2 regions of the Heyndrickxia sp. FSL W8-0423 genome follow, and region 1 is predicted to be linked to the other one. Evidence: riboswitches for the same ligand, from Rfam matches in the RefSeq annotation. Region 1 holds a riboswitch; the other holds the start of a gene.
What was found. Region 1 has a riboswitch for S-adenosylmethionine ahead of ssuE (NADPH-dependent FMN reductase). Riboswitches for the same ligand answer to the same signal wherever they lie in the genome.

Region 1 (7,974 bases):
CTACAGTAAACTCTGAGTATGACTTCAATGCTGACTGAATAGCATCGTTTTTCACATATTGAATTTTCTCTTGTGGATTAAGTTCCTCTAAATTGAGTCCAGTCCATCCGCCAACTAATGCTAGTGCACCTTCGTAGCTCGCGTATTTTTTGTATTCATTATATTTCGCTTCTGCTTCTTCTTGTGTCGGGGCGACAATTGGGGTAATAAGAGTTAGAATTTTTATTTCTTCTGGTTTTCTTCCAGCTTTAATAGCTTCTTCCCGAAAAGCTTGAACTGTCTTTTTCGTACTTTCCATTGTAGTTGCGCCAATGAAAACTAGCTCTGCATGCTTTGCCGCAAATTTTCTGCCTCTAGAAGATGCACCCGCTTGAAAGATAACAGGTGTTCTTTGAGGTGATGGTTCACATAAATGCGCACCTGGAACTTTATAATACGTACCCTCGTGTTCAATATCATGAACTTTACTCGGATTCGTATAGATCCCCTTCTCTTTATCTACAATAACGGCGTCATCCTCCCAACTCGCTTCCCATAATTTGTAGACAACATCCATATATTCATCAGCAATATCGTATCTATTATCATGACTAAGCTGTTTATCAAGGCCGATATTTAATGCAGCACTATTTAAATAGGAGGTAACAACATTCCAGCCGATACGCCCTTTCGTTAAATGATCTAAAGTAGAGATTCTCCTGGCAAACGTATATGGATGTTCGTAGCTTGTTGAAGCTGTTAATCCAAATCCTAGATGTTTTGTTACTTGAGCCATTATTGGAACGACAAATGCCGGATCGTTTACCGGTACTTGTGCACCTTGGCGAACTGCAGGATCCCTTGAGCCTTGATAAACATCATAAGTACCTAACACATCAGCTAAGAATATCGCATCAAAACAACCCTTTTCCAAGACCTGCGCAAGATGAGTCCAATATTCTGCATCTTTATAAGTAGAGGAGCGATCTTCTGGGTGTGACCATAAACCAGGGGATTGATGACCTGCACAATTCATATCAAAAGCATTCAAATAGATTCTTTTTTTTACCATTTTCAGACCTCCTAAATTTTTTACAAAGATTGCGCTGTAAATTGTTTGAGCTGTTTAATCGACTTAACAAATCCGTCAACCTGCTCAGATAATCGTTGAATCGACTCAATATGTGTCAGAGGATTTCGTTTATTGGATTTGTCAATAGCACTTTCTAAAATATAAATTCCTTGTAAAGGATTTCCCTTTAATGTTGTTATGAGTGGTTTTAATGCATAATCTAGAGCGAGTAAGTGCGCACCACTGCCTCCTACCATTACAGGAAAAACAGGTTTTCCCTTAAGTATTCTTTCAGGCAATAAATCAATTAATGTCTTTAATACACCTGTGTAGGATGCTTTATACACAGGTGATCCGATAATGACGCCATCTGCATTTATAATCGTTTGTGCCAAATGATTAATATCCGGACTGTCATAACGGCTATTTACTAAATCTAAAGGTGAGAAATCGACAACTGAAGCATACGAAACAGAAATCCCTTCTTTCTCTAATAAAAATTGAACATGTTTCAACACAAGATCTGTTTTGGACTTATCAGATGGGCTCCCACATAAAATTACTACTTTACTCATATCACTAACCTTCTTTCTTATAAAATTTTTCAAGCAAAAAGTCCCCTTTTCAAAAAGAAAAGAGGACTCCTCAATGCGTCATCTCTTATCTTCCAAGCGAATGCTTGCTGGAATTAGCACCTTTCTACCTAAGTAGAGGTTGCTGAAGCTTCTTCGGGCCAGTCCCTCGGCTTCTCTGGATAAGAATTATTTAATTGTATTAATAATAATATTTGAACATTTAATATGTCAAGATTAATTCTGACTTTTTTTATCTGAATTATAAGTCTTGTTGTTGGTCTACACCCTCTGTTCCATATTATGCAGCTTCCTTCATTTCTAATTTTACTTCTTTTTTCTTTTTCACAGGAGATAGGATTCGTTCCAGCCAGCCCATCAAAAAGTCTGCAGCAACTGCCATTAATGCAGTCGGAATCGCTCCAGCCAATATTATGGACGAACCGTTCGTTACATTCGTACCGCGGACAATAATATCACCTAGTCCACCTGCTCCGACAAATGTTCCGATTGTTGCAATCCCAATTGCGACAACTAGTGCGTTTCTGAGACCTGCCATAATAACGGATAATGAAAGTGGCAGCTCAACCATTCTTAGTATTTGAAATTTCGTCATCCCCATCGCTTTTCCGGACTCCAACAAGAATTGATCGACATTAACAATTCCTGTATAAGTGTTCTTTAAAATTGGCAAAAGTGAATATAGAAATAATGAAAGGACTACTGTATTTGTTCCTAACCCCATAACTAACATTAGGACCGATAACATCGCTAAGGCAGGAATCGTTTGGATAATATTTGCAAGTGAAATTACCCACGTACTAAGCCTGCGGTATCGCGCAATGATGATTCCAAACGGAATAGCAACAATCGCAGCAAAAATTACCCCGTATGCTGACATTAGAAAATGTCGATAAAACTGTTCCCAAACATATCCACCATTGTGAGCGTAATAATCAAATAATCCTTGTATCGTATTCAATTCACACACCTCCAGTCTTACTCAAAATAGTTATTTTCCTCTAAAAACTCTTTAGCAACAACAGAAGGCTCTTTCATTTTCCCATCGCTTTCATAATTCAATTGCTGCATTTTTTTCGTACTAATCTTTCCAACCAGCTTTTGTAAGATTCCTTTTAGTTCAGGATGTTTTTTTAATACATCATTTCTAGCAACAGGCGATGCGTCGTAAGGTGGGAAGAAATGTTTGTCATCTTCCAGTACCTGAAGATTATATGCATTGATTCGGCCATCCGTTGTATAAGCTAAAACAACATCCATTTTTCCGCTTTGGACTGCTTTATAAACGAGACCGATTTGCATTGGGAAGGTTTGACCGAATTCGAAGCCATACTCCTTCACAAAACCTTCGTAGCCATCCCCTTTTCGTTTTAACCATGAATTATCAACACCTAAACTCAAGTCTTTCACCATTGGTTCTAATTGGGAAACTTTTGATATGTTATTTTTTTCAGCAAAGTCTTTCGTTACAGTAAATGCATACGAATTGGCGAATCCATATGAATCAAACCATGTTTGATCAAAACGTTTATCAAATTCTTTCTGAACAATTTTTAATGCCTTTTTTGGATCGTTCACTGGATCCATCCCAAGAGCACCCGGCAAATCGGTACCTGTATAGCGTGCAGCTGAGATATCAACATCCCCGTTAAGCATTGCTTTATGCAAAACGATGGATGAACCTAAATTGTTCACCAAATCCACCTTTAAATCCGTATAATGTTCGATCATATATTTTTCCATATATCCAAGAATTTGTGTTTCTGTTGTTGTCACCATACCTATCGAAATCGATTTATCTGAAGATGCACTTAAACCAGGTAAAGAGCATCCACTGATGATCAATGAGATTGACAAAACGAAGACGACAAACCATTTTCGTTTTTTCATACTAATGCTCCTTCCTTATGCAGCTTGTTCTAATTTACGTATCCCTTTCGGTGTTGCCCAATTTTCAAGTTTTCCTAATAAGAGATCGACAAGCAGAGCAAGAATTGTTACCGGGATTGCCCCTGCAATAATAAACTCTGTTTGATATAAATTAAGTCCACTAAATATATAGTCACCAAGTCCACCTGCACCGATGAAGGCAGCAAGTGTTGCCCATCCAATTAAATAAACGGTAGACAATCGAATACCAGCCATAATAACCGGTATCGCTAATGGAATTTCGACATAGCGAATCCGTTCCCATCCAGTCATACCCATCCCGCGACCTGCCTCAAGCAAGTTTCGTTCGATCCCTTTGACACCTATATATGTGTTTCTCAAGATGGGTAGGACTGAATAGAAAAATAACGCAACAATTGCAGGCACCTTTCCAACACCTAGAATCGGAATAAAAAAGGCTAAAATAGCGAGACTCGGAAAGGTTTGGATGACACCAGCAATACCCATGATTACTCCTGCTAATTTCGGTGTTCTCGTTAAAGCAATCCCTATCGGAACGGCAACAATTATTCCTAGGAAAACAGCAATGATAGAAATATAGAAATGCTGCCATGTTTTAAATAATAACTCGCTCCAATTACTAGTTAAAAATTGTATAATGCTATCCATCTAGCTCCCTCCTAGCCAACATTTTTCGTTTCAATCTCCTCTTGTACATCACCCCAAATAGAATCGTAGACAATATCTACTAAACTAGCTCTAGTTACAATCCCCACTAAACGATTGTGGCCATCGACTACAGGAACATATTTCATTCCCATTTTTAATATTTTTCGAATCGTATCTCGGACTAATGTTTCTTTTTCAACAGCAAATACTTCCGTTTCTAATACATCCGCTACTTGAACCATTTTCTTGCGATTTTGATCTATTATTTCTACATCAATATATCCTTTTAAAACTTGGTTTCCATCGACTACGAGGAGAGAATCTACGCGTTTCTCTTTCATAATTTGAATCGCTTCTGATAGAGATTTATCTTCCGTAATTGTTATTGGGTTAGAGTTCATTACTTGCTCAACCGTTTGTATATTTGGTCTTGCTTGTAATAAACGTTCTTTACCGATAAATTCTTCAACAAAGTCATTGGCTGGGTCACGTAATATCTCTTCTGGAGTACCAACTTGGACCAATTGACCATCTTTCATAATCACAATACGATCTGCTAGTTTCAGAGCCTCATCCATATCATGCGTTACAAATACAATTGTCTTACCGAGCGTTTGTTGTAGCTTTTTGAATTCGTCTTGTAAGGAATCCCTTGTAATAGGGTCAAGTGCTCCAAACGGTTCATCCATCAGAATTAATGGTTGGTCTGCTGCAAGTGCACGAAGAACTCCGATACGTTGTTGTTGTCCACCGCTTAACTCATGTGGATAGCGATCTAAATAATCCTCTGTCATGTTAACAAGTTTGAGGAGCTCTTTGGCACGTGCCCGACGTTTCTCATCTGGCCATTTTAATAGTTTTGGTATGAGTGATATGTTTTGTTGTATGGTCATGTGAGGAAATAAACCGATTTGTTGAATAACATACCCAATTTCTCTTCTAAGTTGTACTGGGTCCTTTTCCATTATGTTTTTTCCATTAATATAAATAGTGCCACTTGACGGTTCGATTAGGCGATTAATCATTTTCATCGTTGTCGTTTTCCCGCAACCACTTGGACCGATGAAAACGATGAACTCACCTGGTTTAAATTCTAAATTTAAATCTGAGACTGCTTTCTTTCCACCTTTATACACTTTTGTTACATGATCAAATTTAAGCAAAATGATGACACCTCCACAATTTTCATAAAGTACTTACTTATTTATTCACCTTTCAATTGTATCGCACACTTTATAAAATAAAAAGTTTACAAATTTTATATATTGTATAGATTATACGCAAATTCGTGAGTGTATATTGTTAAAAACGACATTATTCATACTATTACTTATTAATGCTTTAGTATACTCCCTGTATTGCTTGTTTATTTTTCCACTAAAATATGATACATTGACTTAGTAAATTAGGTGGTTGAAAGGAGCCTACTACCTATGGATGAGAAACCATTGAAATTAATTAATCAAGCTAAAGAACAATATATAGAGAAGATTGCAGATAATATGCGTACGTATGGAGTATCCACTACGGTTGGTCGTGTTCTAGGTATTATTTATATGAACCGGAAACCGATGACGCTTGATGAACTATCTGCTGCAACTGGCATGAGTAAAACAAGAATGAGCCAAGTCGTTCGCGAAATGCTTGATATCAATATTGCCGAAAAAGTATTCGAAAAAGGTGTTCGTAAAGATATTTATGATGTCGAATCCGATTATTACGAAACCTTTATTTCTATCTTCACCTCCAATTGGCGAAAAACGATCAATCGCAATAAAATATTTGAAAAAAAATTATCCAGAGAACTCTCCCTATTAAAGGAACATGAAGAGTTATCACCAGAAGTTGAAGCAAGCGTTAATGAACTACTGAAAGAAATGAAAGTATGGTCAGGCTACTATCAATGGCTAACTCGGTTAGTTGACTTTTTCGAAAGCGGGGAAATATTCGAGCACGTTCCAAAATCGTAGACCTTTATGTATCATTACTCCTATTTTTAAAAAATGGGAGTATTATTATTTACCCAATATTTTTTGCTTATAAACATGAGTTAATATGTTATCCTTATCTTACTTGAATGACTAAAAAATAGTGGGTGATCACATGGGTGGGATTATTTTATTCGACGGCGTTTGTAATTTTTGCAATAGCAGTGTGCAATTTATTATGAAAAGAGATCCTAAAGCCTTTTTCAAGTTTGCATCACTTCAAAGCGAAACTGGAAAATCACTATTACTGAAATATCAGATTACTGAGGATGTTGACAGTCTTGTATTAATAGAAGACGATTCATATTTTATTAAATCTAGTGCAATCTTAAGAATTTGTACCCATTTACGGGGATTATGGAAAATCTTATCCGTTTTTCGTTTCGTACCTACACCAATGCGGAATATATTGTATGATATCATCGCCAAAAATCGATATAGATGGTTTGGAAAGAAAGAAACTTGTATGATTCCTAGCAAAGAGGAAAGACGGAGATTTTTAGATTATACAGATTCATAACTTTTAAAAAAGCATCCAATCATTTTGGATACTTTTAACAAGGATCCGACTTTTTAATAGAGAATTCTAAGTAGTTATAAAGATTGACTAGCATCCGAACTAATGGAGCTTTTTCCCTTCACTTGCTTTAACGTTGCTACTATAAGAAAGCTAACAATCACTAATAAGAGCCATGAACTTACCTTACCTAGATGAACGAGACTCCATGCTTCTGTTTGGTTTGGATACTCCCAAGCGCCAAAAAACGTTGCGATATTTTCGGCTACCCATATAAAAAATCCGATGAGCACAAAAGAAAATGATAGTGGCATACGGTAACGTGTTCCATTAACTTCGTATATGACCCATGACTTCCAAAAAACGATAATGACAAGCCCTGATAACCATAAACGGACATCAATCCAATAGTGGTGAGTAAAGAAATTCAAATAAATCGCAGCTGCAAGAGGTACAACTACCAAAAATGGTGGCCACTTAACCAGCTCAACCTTCAACCTCCTCCAAGCCTGGCAAAGATAACTAGCTACGCTTGCATACATGAATCCGCTATACAAAGGCACTCCAAAAATTTTGAAATATCCTTCCTCCGGGTAAGACCAAGAACCCATATGTACCTTAAAAAGTTCAAGAGCAAGTCCAATAAGGTGAAACAATGAGATTACCTTTAGTTCATCCATTGTTTCAAGTCCAGATCGAACCATCCACCACTGCATTAGAAGGCAAATGATCAGCATCCAGTCATACCGCGGCAGGAAGGGAAGCGGGATGATTTGTGTAAGAGCCAAAGAGGCAAAAATAACGACGGGAAACAAACAGGATAATGCCTGTTCCCATCCAAAATGAACAAGTTGCTTGATTACTCTGACGATTTGTGCATCCATTTTTGAATGATTAAACTCATGAATTGCTTCCCTTTTACGAATTTGATTCATAGAAAACTTCACTCTCCTTACGTGTTAAATACTCCATTTTATTAAACTTGAGAGTCTTCATCACTTCGGTATTCTAAAATATCTCCGGGTTGACATTCTAAAGCCTTACAAATTCCCTCTAAAGTTGATAATCGAATTGCTTTTGCCTTTCCATTTTTTAATATTGAAAGGTTAGCCATTGTGATTCCAACCTTCTCCGATAGTTCGGTTACACTCATTTTCCTTTTAGCAAGCATCACATCAATATTGATTATAATTGCCATTGTTTTCACCTCAAACCGTTAAGTCATTTTCTGATTTTATATCAATCGCTTCTTTTAACAGCTTTTGA
Region 2 (7,974 bases), 2.2 Mb from region 1:
CAATTGAATAACAGCATCTAGCGCATTTATTCCCTTTTCGGGTGAACCCGAAGCATGTGCCGCTTTCCCGTAAAAATGAAAATCAAGAGGGTCGACTGCAAGAGACGGAGACGTTAAACTTGTTTTTCCGGATGGATGAATCATAAGCGCGACATCGATTCCCTCCAACAATCCATGTTTGACAAAACTTCCTTTTGCACTGCCATTTGGCCCTCCTTCTTCTGCGGGTGTTCCAAAAACAATCACTTCACCGCCTGTTTCATCAATTACTTTTGCTAAGGCAATGCCAGCAGCAACACTTGTCGTGCCGATAATATTATGTCCACATGCATGACCTAAACCCGGCAATGCATCATATTCAGCTAAAAAGGCGATTTTCGGACCATTTTTAACTGCTGCTTTTCTTGCAACAAATCCTGTTTCATGTCCAGCTACATTACGTGTTACAGTAAATCCAGCATTCTCAAGAATTTCGGTTAATGTTTTTGATGCGAAATATTCTTGGTTTCCAATTTCAGGTTTTCTATGGATTTTGTGACTTGTTTCAATATACAATTGTTTAGCCTCTTCAATACTTTGATTAATTACCCCTCTTAAACTTTTCGTTTGGATTGTCATCCTTCATTCTCTCCTTTTATATGTGATTTATCGCATAGATTTAATCGGAATTAAATAGTTATTATCCTTCGTTTCCTGAATAACTTCTTCCTATTTAATGATACTTTCAAGGTCTTGAATTGGCATATCCACTACAATTGATCCGCCTTTTGTATCCTTTTTAACCGCCTCTTCCACTTCTTTGCTATGATAGATCTTTATAATTTTTTCGTATGTCTTATTATCTTTATCTTTCGAACGTGCGGCAATAATATTGATATAAGGTTTTACCGAATCACTATTGGGATCCTCTAAATAAATGGATTCTTTCGTAATATTCAGTCCGGCTTGGCCCGCCACACCATTATTAATTACCGACGCTGCAACATCTTTTAATACTCGTGGAGTCTGTTGTGCAACAACAGGGGTAATCTTTAACTTTTTTGGATTATCTATGATTCCAGTTGGATCACCGAAAAGGCCGAAATCATCTTTCAATTTGATTAAACCCGCTGATTGTAACAATAATAAGGCTCGTGCCTGGTTAGACGGATCATTTGGAATAGCAATCTCTCCGCCTGCAGGAATTTCCTTTGGTGATTTGTATTTGTCTGAAAACATACCCATAGGAGCAATTTGTGTTGTTCCAATTGGTGTAATATCTAATTTATGTTCTTCTTTGAATTGATTTAAGAAAGCAATATGTTGAAATGCATTTAAATCGATGTCTCCATCTGCTAATGCCTGGTTAGGGATCGTATAATCCGAGAACTCTTTTAACTTAATCGTAATCCCTTCTTTTTTTGCTTTTTCCTTAATAATATCCCACATTTGTCCATCCGACCCGGTTACACCAATGGTCACCACTTTAGAGTTGCCACTCGTTTCTTTTCCGCAAGCAGCTAAAAGGGAAAAGATAAATACTGCAATAACACTTAATAAAATTGTCTTTTTCACATTGTTTCCTCTTTTCTTCTGATGTTTTGTATTATTCATTATCTTCGCAAGAAAATTTTTGCTAGATAGTTTCCAATGAATTGAGCAATTTGAACAAGGATAATCAATAGCACGACCGTAACAATCATGACAGATTTATCAAATCGCTGATAACCATATGTCATTGCTAAATCTCCGAGACCTCCGCCACCAACAGTTCCAGCCATGGCGGAGAAATCGATTAATCCTACTGTAATAAAGGTTATACCAAGGATTAATGGTCCTAATGCTTCTCGAATTAATACGCCAAAAATAATTTGAAGTTTACTGGCACCCATCGCTTTTGCCGCCTCGATGATTCCAGGATCGATAGACACTAAATTATTCTCGACAACGCGAGCAATTCCAAAGGATGCTGCAATAGTCATCGGAAAAATGGCAGCGGCCGTTCCGATAGTTGACCCCATCACAGCACGGGTCAAAGGACTAATCGCTACTAAAAAAATAATGAATGGAATTGGCCGAATAATATTAATTAAGATATTAAGAATCGTAGAAACCGTTTGATTCTCTAAAATATTCCCCTTTCTTGTCACAAAAAGGAGCAACCCAATGATTGAGCCAAATATTGTTGCAAAAATCAGTGTAAAAATAACCATTGTTATCGTTTGACCGGATGCTTGGAATATCCTTGGCCAAAATGTACTCCAATCAACTTGCATGACTTGTAACCTCCTGCACTTCTACATATTGTTGCAAATGATTAACAGCTCTTCCTATCTCTACTTGATTCCCTTGTAACTCAACAATTAAATTACCAAAGAGAACTTCCTGTATTTCGCTAATATTTCCATAAAGAATATTTACATCTACTTCAAAGGACTTTGCAATGTTTGATAGCAATGGTTTACTCGTCTCTTCACCGGTAAAAATAATCCGGTATAGATGACTAGACTTATTTCCGCACAATTTTTCAAAAAGTTGCGGTGAGATTTTGTCGTTTAGGACGGAGCTAATAAAGTTTTTTGTTGTTTTAGTTGTAGGATTAGTAAAAAGATTAAAGACGCTACCTTCTTCAATCACTCGTCCATTCTCCATCACAGCAACACGATCACATATCGTTCGAATAACTTGCATTTCATGAGTAATCAATAGTATCGTCACATTATATTCCTCATTTACCCTCTTCAATAGTGTCAAAATATCGCTCGTTGTTTCCGGATCAAGAGCCGATGTCGCTTCATCACAAATTAAAATGTCTGGTGAAGTGGCTAGTGCTCTCGCAATTCCCACCCTCTGCTTTTGTCCTCCTGACAGTTGTTCAGGATAATAATTTGCTTTATCAGCTAACCCGACAAATTGCAACAGTTCCGTTACTCTTCTATTAATCTCCTGTTTCGGCACTTTTGCTATTTTTAACGGATAGGCAACATTTCCGAACACCGTTCTTGAGTTAAATAGATTAAAGGTTTGGAAGATCATTCCGATTCTTTGTCTCATCTTTCGAAGTTCCTTCTCTGATAGGGAGAGATTTTCTTGTTCGTTAACAATTACCTTTCCTGATGTTGGCCTTTCTAAAAGATTTACCAGTCGAAGCAAAGTACTTTTTCCAGCACCACTAAAACCAATTACACCAAATATTTCACCCTTTTCGATTGAAAGAGAAACATCCTGCACAGCTGCCACTTCTCTGCCTTTTGACTGAAACACTTTGCTTACACCTTCAAATTTAATCATGTTGCTTGATCCTCCCTTTCAATAAATAAAAAACCCTTCTTCTTATCCAAGAACAGATAAGAAGAAGGGTTCGTATAAACTAACCAATCTACTTCTTATCTTTCGAATCGAAAAAACCCCGATTCGCAGGAATTAGCACGGTATTTGCATAAATGCAAACCCGTTGCCGAGGCTTCAAAGGGCCAGTCCCTCCACCTCTCTGGATAAGTCATAGTCATTTTATTTAATTTTGTAATTTAATAGTCTTAATATTATTTCGAAAAATATAATAAGTCAATAGCCTTTTAAAAATTTGTTAAATTTATTTAGCTGAACTTATACAATTAGAAAAAGTACGACTAAATAACACTATTTTTAACAGCGGGGCTGTCACTTACGTCCGGATCAACAATTGCTGTAATAGGCAAAGTGGTTGGAGATAAATCACCGTTTAGTTCTCCAAAAGCTTGGTTTCGCTTATAAGCCGTAAATTGATCAATTGATTGAACTGGCCCAGCGTTTATAACAGAGGAGTTATCGACTGAATTAATTTTAAATCCGAGAAGATTAACAACCATAGGTGTGAAAAAAAACATACATGTCACTCCTTATTTACGAAATCAAACTAAACAATACTATTTTTAACTGCAGGACTATCAATGAAATCTGAGTCTAACACGGATGAAACAGGTAAGATTATCCGAACCCCATCACCGTTTTGTTCTCCAATTCCTTGATTCCTTTTATAGGCGACAAAAATATCTAATAGCTGGCATTGCCCGATATTTAATACCGCTGTGTGATCTATTGAATTCAGTTTAAAGGTCTGAAGATTAATCACTGCTGGTGCAAATAACATATTCGTACCTCCTATGTTTTATATCAGACCATCGACCTAAAGGGACAGGGTTAATTGATTATATGCCTTTTGTGCGAAAGAAGTCTTCAATATCGTCATCAATTGTAAAACTTTTAGAGGATATAACAGTGGTACGATCTGATAAAAGTTGACCAATTGGTTGGTTTTTCTTTGCAACCACTCTTCTGCCAACGATAACTGCAGATCCTAGAGTAATTGCACTCGAATGGTCACAACTATTGATTTTCAATTCACTAAGATTAATTTGAATAGGTTCAAAGACCATGATTCCATTTCCCTTTCTTTATTCATTTGGACCATTTTGTTTATCTTTCACACTTGGTATCCAAGAATTTGCGTTTCGTTTAAACAAAATTGATTTGGCTTGACACCTATCCTCCCTTCAAGTGAACCCTTTATAAAATTTATATTCTTCATACTCCAAAGAAGAACCTTATATTTATCTTATCTTTTTGTTCACTTTATTTTTTAGGGCTACATAATTTCCATTGAGTGTAAAATCATGACTGACTTATCCTTACCTTCGTCCCAATCGGTACTATTTTAGATAGGGATAAAACATCTTGGTTATACATTCTAATGCAACCATGGGAGACCAGTTTCCCGATTGATGCAGGATTATTCGTTCCATGAATTCCGTAATGTGGTTTTGATAGTCCCATCCACATTACTCCAAATGGTCCGCCCGGATTTGGCTGCTTATTAATGATTCTATACGTACCCTTCGGCGTTGGTGTTAACATTTTCCCCACTCCGATTGGATAGATTTTAACTACCCGGCCGTTATTCAAAAGTGCTAAGCGACGCTTAGATGTAGACACATGTATTTCATATACCATTCGTACCACCTCCTATACCACCATATGAATCATTACATTTTGTTGCCTACCGTATTTTTTTGATAAAATTAAAGGAAGAAATAAAAAAGGAGATATGATGATATGAGTACTACGGAAATAAAAGACTTACAAGCGGAATTGATTCACTTAAAAGAAAAGAACAAACAACTCTATGAAAACAATGTATTGACCGGAATGAAAATCAAAGTCGATGAATTTCTTGCTTCTTTTGAAGATTATTTTAGAGAGAGAGGATTTGTTGTTAGGACAAGTCACCATTCAGTCACGGCTGCTTATGATTCATTAGAATTTAAGGCCTTTACTAATGACGGAAATGATATTTTTATCATGAAAGATAGAGAGCAAATCGCTTCTATTTCTGTTAAATATAATACTCCTAATCAGTCAGCTTCCTATACGTTTGATCATATGATTGACCAGCTTAAATGGGAGATTAAAAAGGAACAAACACTTTCAAGTTATTTGGAAACACCTGAGTATTTTTATACCGGAAGTGAGTTTGGACGTCGTTATGAACATCCATTAGCCGTTTTAGATAGTATTTTTCATGTTTAAAAAGCTTTCGTAATAGACCGTTCCTTTCCGCTACAGGCACTTGCTTTCCGCAGGGCTGGTGATGAGCCTCCTCGTCGCTTCGCTCCCTGCGGGGTCTCATCTTTCCAGCTAATCCTGCAGGAGTCAAGTGCCTTCCGCTTCAATCCACTCTGCGCTTTTATTACCGTTAGAAGTAACAATATTTTTTAGAAATTAGCCTATTGAAACAATAAATAGTGTGGTTTCTTACGAGGAATATTTATTATCATAAAGTGAAAATATTCCTCTCAATTCATTTTTTTAATCATTTAGAAAAATGTCCAGTTTAGTAGAGTGATCCTGAACGATTTTTGAACTGGTTCGAAAGTTTATTTTCTCATGAAACAATGGTCCATCAAAAACAAATGTATGGTATTCACCCGATTCACCCATCGGACATACATCATACGTTTGAATTTCCTTCCAAAATTCTTTATCGATTCGTTTTCCAAGCCATTTATCCGGAACTTGATTATGCATCGTTCTGATAACTATTGCTTGGTAACCTGTATCGATAAAAGTAGAAAGCGCGCAAATGGCATTCTCTTGTCTCATCCATAATGGGTAAAGAGCTTCAAGTTCCGCGCCTTCCGCTAATTTTTCGCCCCATTCCCGATGTCCATCTAAGTATAAATCACCAAAGGCAATAGCATCTAATTGGTAAATTTCCTTTAGCTTTATTATTTCTCTGTGGAAGTCATCCGTATAGCTATCGAAAGAACAATGTATAATGTAGACTGGAATCCGAAGCGATTTTGCTTGCGCTTCGATTAATTCGATTCTTTCCCCATGCGCAAAGGTTAAGCCCGTTTCCTTCGGAGCAGTAGTAACAAGACAAGCTATTTCATACCCTTGTTTCACCAATTCATACAATGCTTGACAACTGTCTTTCCCTCCACTCCAAGAAAGAGCAACTCGTTTTCCCAAGATCCATCTCCCCTTTTAGTTAGGCTAATTAAAGTGTAGCACGCAAACAACCAATTACTTATTTCTTTGCATACTTCTCCTGAAATCCATATTCCAACATAGCGGTGGAATCATTCCATACATCTTCTTTCGAAGAATGCAACACGACTGAAATCAGCTTTTTCCCATTTCTGGAAGCAGATGATACTAAACAGTGACCAGCTTCATCTGTAAATCCTGTTTTTATCCCATCTGCTCCATTAAAATAATGTTTGCTGCTCCGATTCACAAGCTCATTACGATTATAAAAAGTTTCAGACGAACCTTTATACACCTCTTCACTGACGATCTCCCGAAATTCCTTAAACTTTCTTGCTTCCCTTGCAATCTTTGCCAAATCTTCCGCAGTCGAATAATGATTAGGATTATGTAGTCCATGAGGATTGACGAAATGTGAATGGGTTGCTCCGATTTGCTTTGCTCTCACATTCATTAATTTAGCAAAATAGTCTAATGCAGCCTCTGAAGACATATTTGGCTGGTTACTATCCTTTTTGGCGATATAGACAGCAACTGCCCTTGCTGCATCATTTCCGGAAGGGAGTAACATCGCTCGTAATAACACTCCGAGCGGCAGCACCTGACCAGGTTTCAGACCGGCAGAACTTTCCTCACGCTCCCTTAATAATATTTCATTTCCTATCTGTATTGGATCATTTACATTCGTCTTCTCTAAAGCAATTAGTGCGGTTAATATTTTCGTCGTACTTGCAGGGTATAGACGCTCATTTGCATTTTTAGCATACAGGATTTTTCCACTATTCTCATCCATCAATACACCTGCCTTTCCTTTAATCAAATTTCTATCAGATTGAATATGTAGACCGAATGGTTTTTTCAAATACTCAGGATATTTATATAAAATGCCGCTTATAAAAAGGATAATACATAGAATAAGAAACTTTTTCACCACTAACACCTCTTAATAAAAAATCGTTTTCTTTACTATAAAACGTGAAGCTTAAGTGGTTTGTAAATATTTCTTAAGTCTTTCTTAAGGAAAAAAAATCACCTATTCAATATAGGCGATTTGATTTAAAGGGAGTGTAATAGTGAATTTCGTTTCTTGTTTATTACTCGTTACTTCTATATGACCATCATGCTGTTCGACTATACTTTTCGTAATAGCCAGTCCAAGTCCCGAACCACCAGTGTCTAATGAGCGGGATTTCTCGACTCGATAAAACCTGTCAAAAATATATGGAAGGTCAGCAGAGGAAATCGGTTCCCCATAATTAGTGACCTCGACTATAGCCTGGCCATCCATTTTTTTAGCCCTTAACAAAATTTTCTTACCCTCTTTCCCATACTTCATCCCATTAGAGATTAAATTTTCAAATACCCTCACTAATTTATCCGCATCCGCTTTAATCATAATATTTTCATCTACAGCGATAAAATTAATCGCCATATCTGCCTCTTCAAGAATCGGAATAAACTGAGCGG

Region 2: it holds a riboswitch for S-adenosylmethionine, as region 1 does, so the genes downstream of both, MKY81_RS02855 (methionine ABC transporter ATP-binding protein) here and ssuE (NADPH-dependent FMN reductase) in region 1, are expected to answer to the same signal.

What each region holds. Positions count from the first base shown of each region.
Region 1 covers NZ_JBBPBE010000001.1:2,752,780-2,760,753, reverse strand. The annotation lists gene MKY81_RS14010 (LLM class flavin-dependent oxidoreductase) at 1-1,051, opposite strand, end outside; gene ssuE (NADPH-dependent FMN reductase) at 1,072-1,626, opposite strand; SAM riboswitch class I at 1,709-1,812, opposite strand; gene MKY81_RS14000 (ABC transporter permease) at 1,925-2,605, opposite strand; gene MKY81_RS13995 (osmoprotectant ABC transporter substrate-binding protein) at 2,623-3,540, opposite strand; gene MKY81_RS13990 (ABC transporter permease) at 3,550-4,203, opposite strand; gene MKY81_RS13985 (betaine/proline/choline family ABC transporter ATP-binding protein) at 4,215-5,366, opposite strand; gene MKY81_RS13980 (GbsR/MarR family transcriptional regulator) at 5,637-6,173, shown strand; gene MKY81_RS13975 (thiol-disulfide oxidoreductase DCC family protein) at 6,307-6,711, shown strand; gene MKY81_RS13970 (DUF817 domain-containing protein) at 6,786-7,592, opposite strand; gene MKY81_RS13965 (helix-turn-helix domain-containing protein) at 7,685-7,906, opposite strand; gene MKY81_RS13960 (DUF2975 domain-containing protein) at 7,917-7,974, opposite strand, start outside.
Region 2 covers NZ_JBBPBE010000001.1:583,854-591,827, forward strand. The annotation lists gene MKY81_RS02840 (M20 family metallopeptidase) at 1-618, opposite strand, end outside; gene MKY81_RS02845 (MetQ/NlpA family ABC transporter substrate-binding protein) at 709-1,554, opposite strand; gene MKY81_RS02850 (methionine ABC transporter permease) at 1,593-2,255, opposite strand; gene MKY81_RS02855 (methionine ABC transporter ATP-binding protein) at 2,245-3,270, opposite strand; SAM riboswitch class I at 3,363-3,480, opposite strand; gene MKY81_RS02860 (spore germination protein) at 3,609-3,845, opposite strand; gene MKY81_RS02865 (hypothetical protein) at 3,875-4,108, opposite strand; gene MKY81_RS02870 (hypothetical protein) at 4,167-4,394, opposite strand; gene MKY81_RS02875 (L,D-transpeptidase) at 4,630-4,968, opposite strand; gene MKY81_RS02880 (hypothetical protein) at 5,071-5,544, shown strand; gene MKY81_RS02885 (Dph6-related ATP pyrophosphatase) at 5,824-6,489, opposite strand; gene MKY81_RS02890 (D-alanyl-D-alanine carboxypeptidase family protein) at 6,548-7,438, opposite strand; gene MKY81_RS02895 (sensor histidine kinase) at 7,541-7,974, opposite strand, start outside.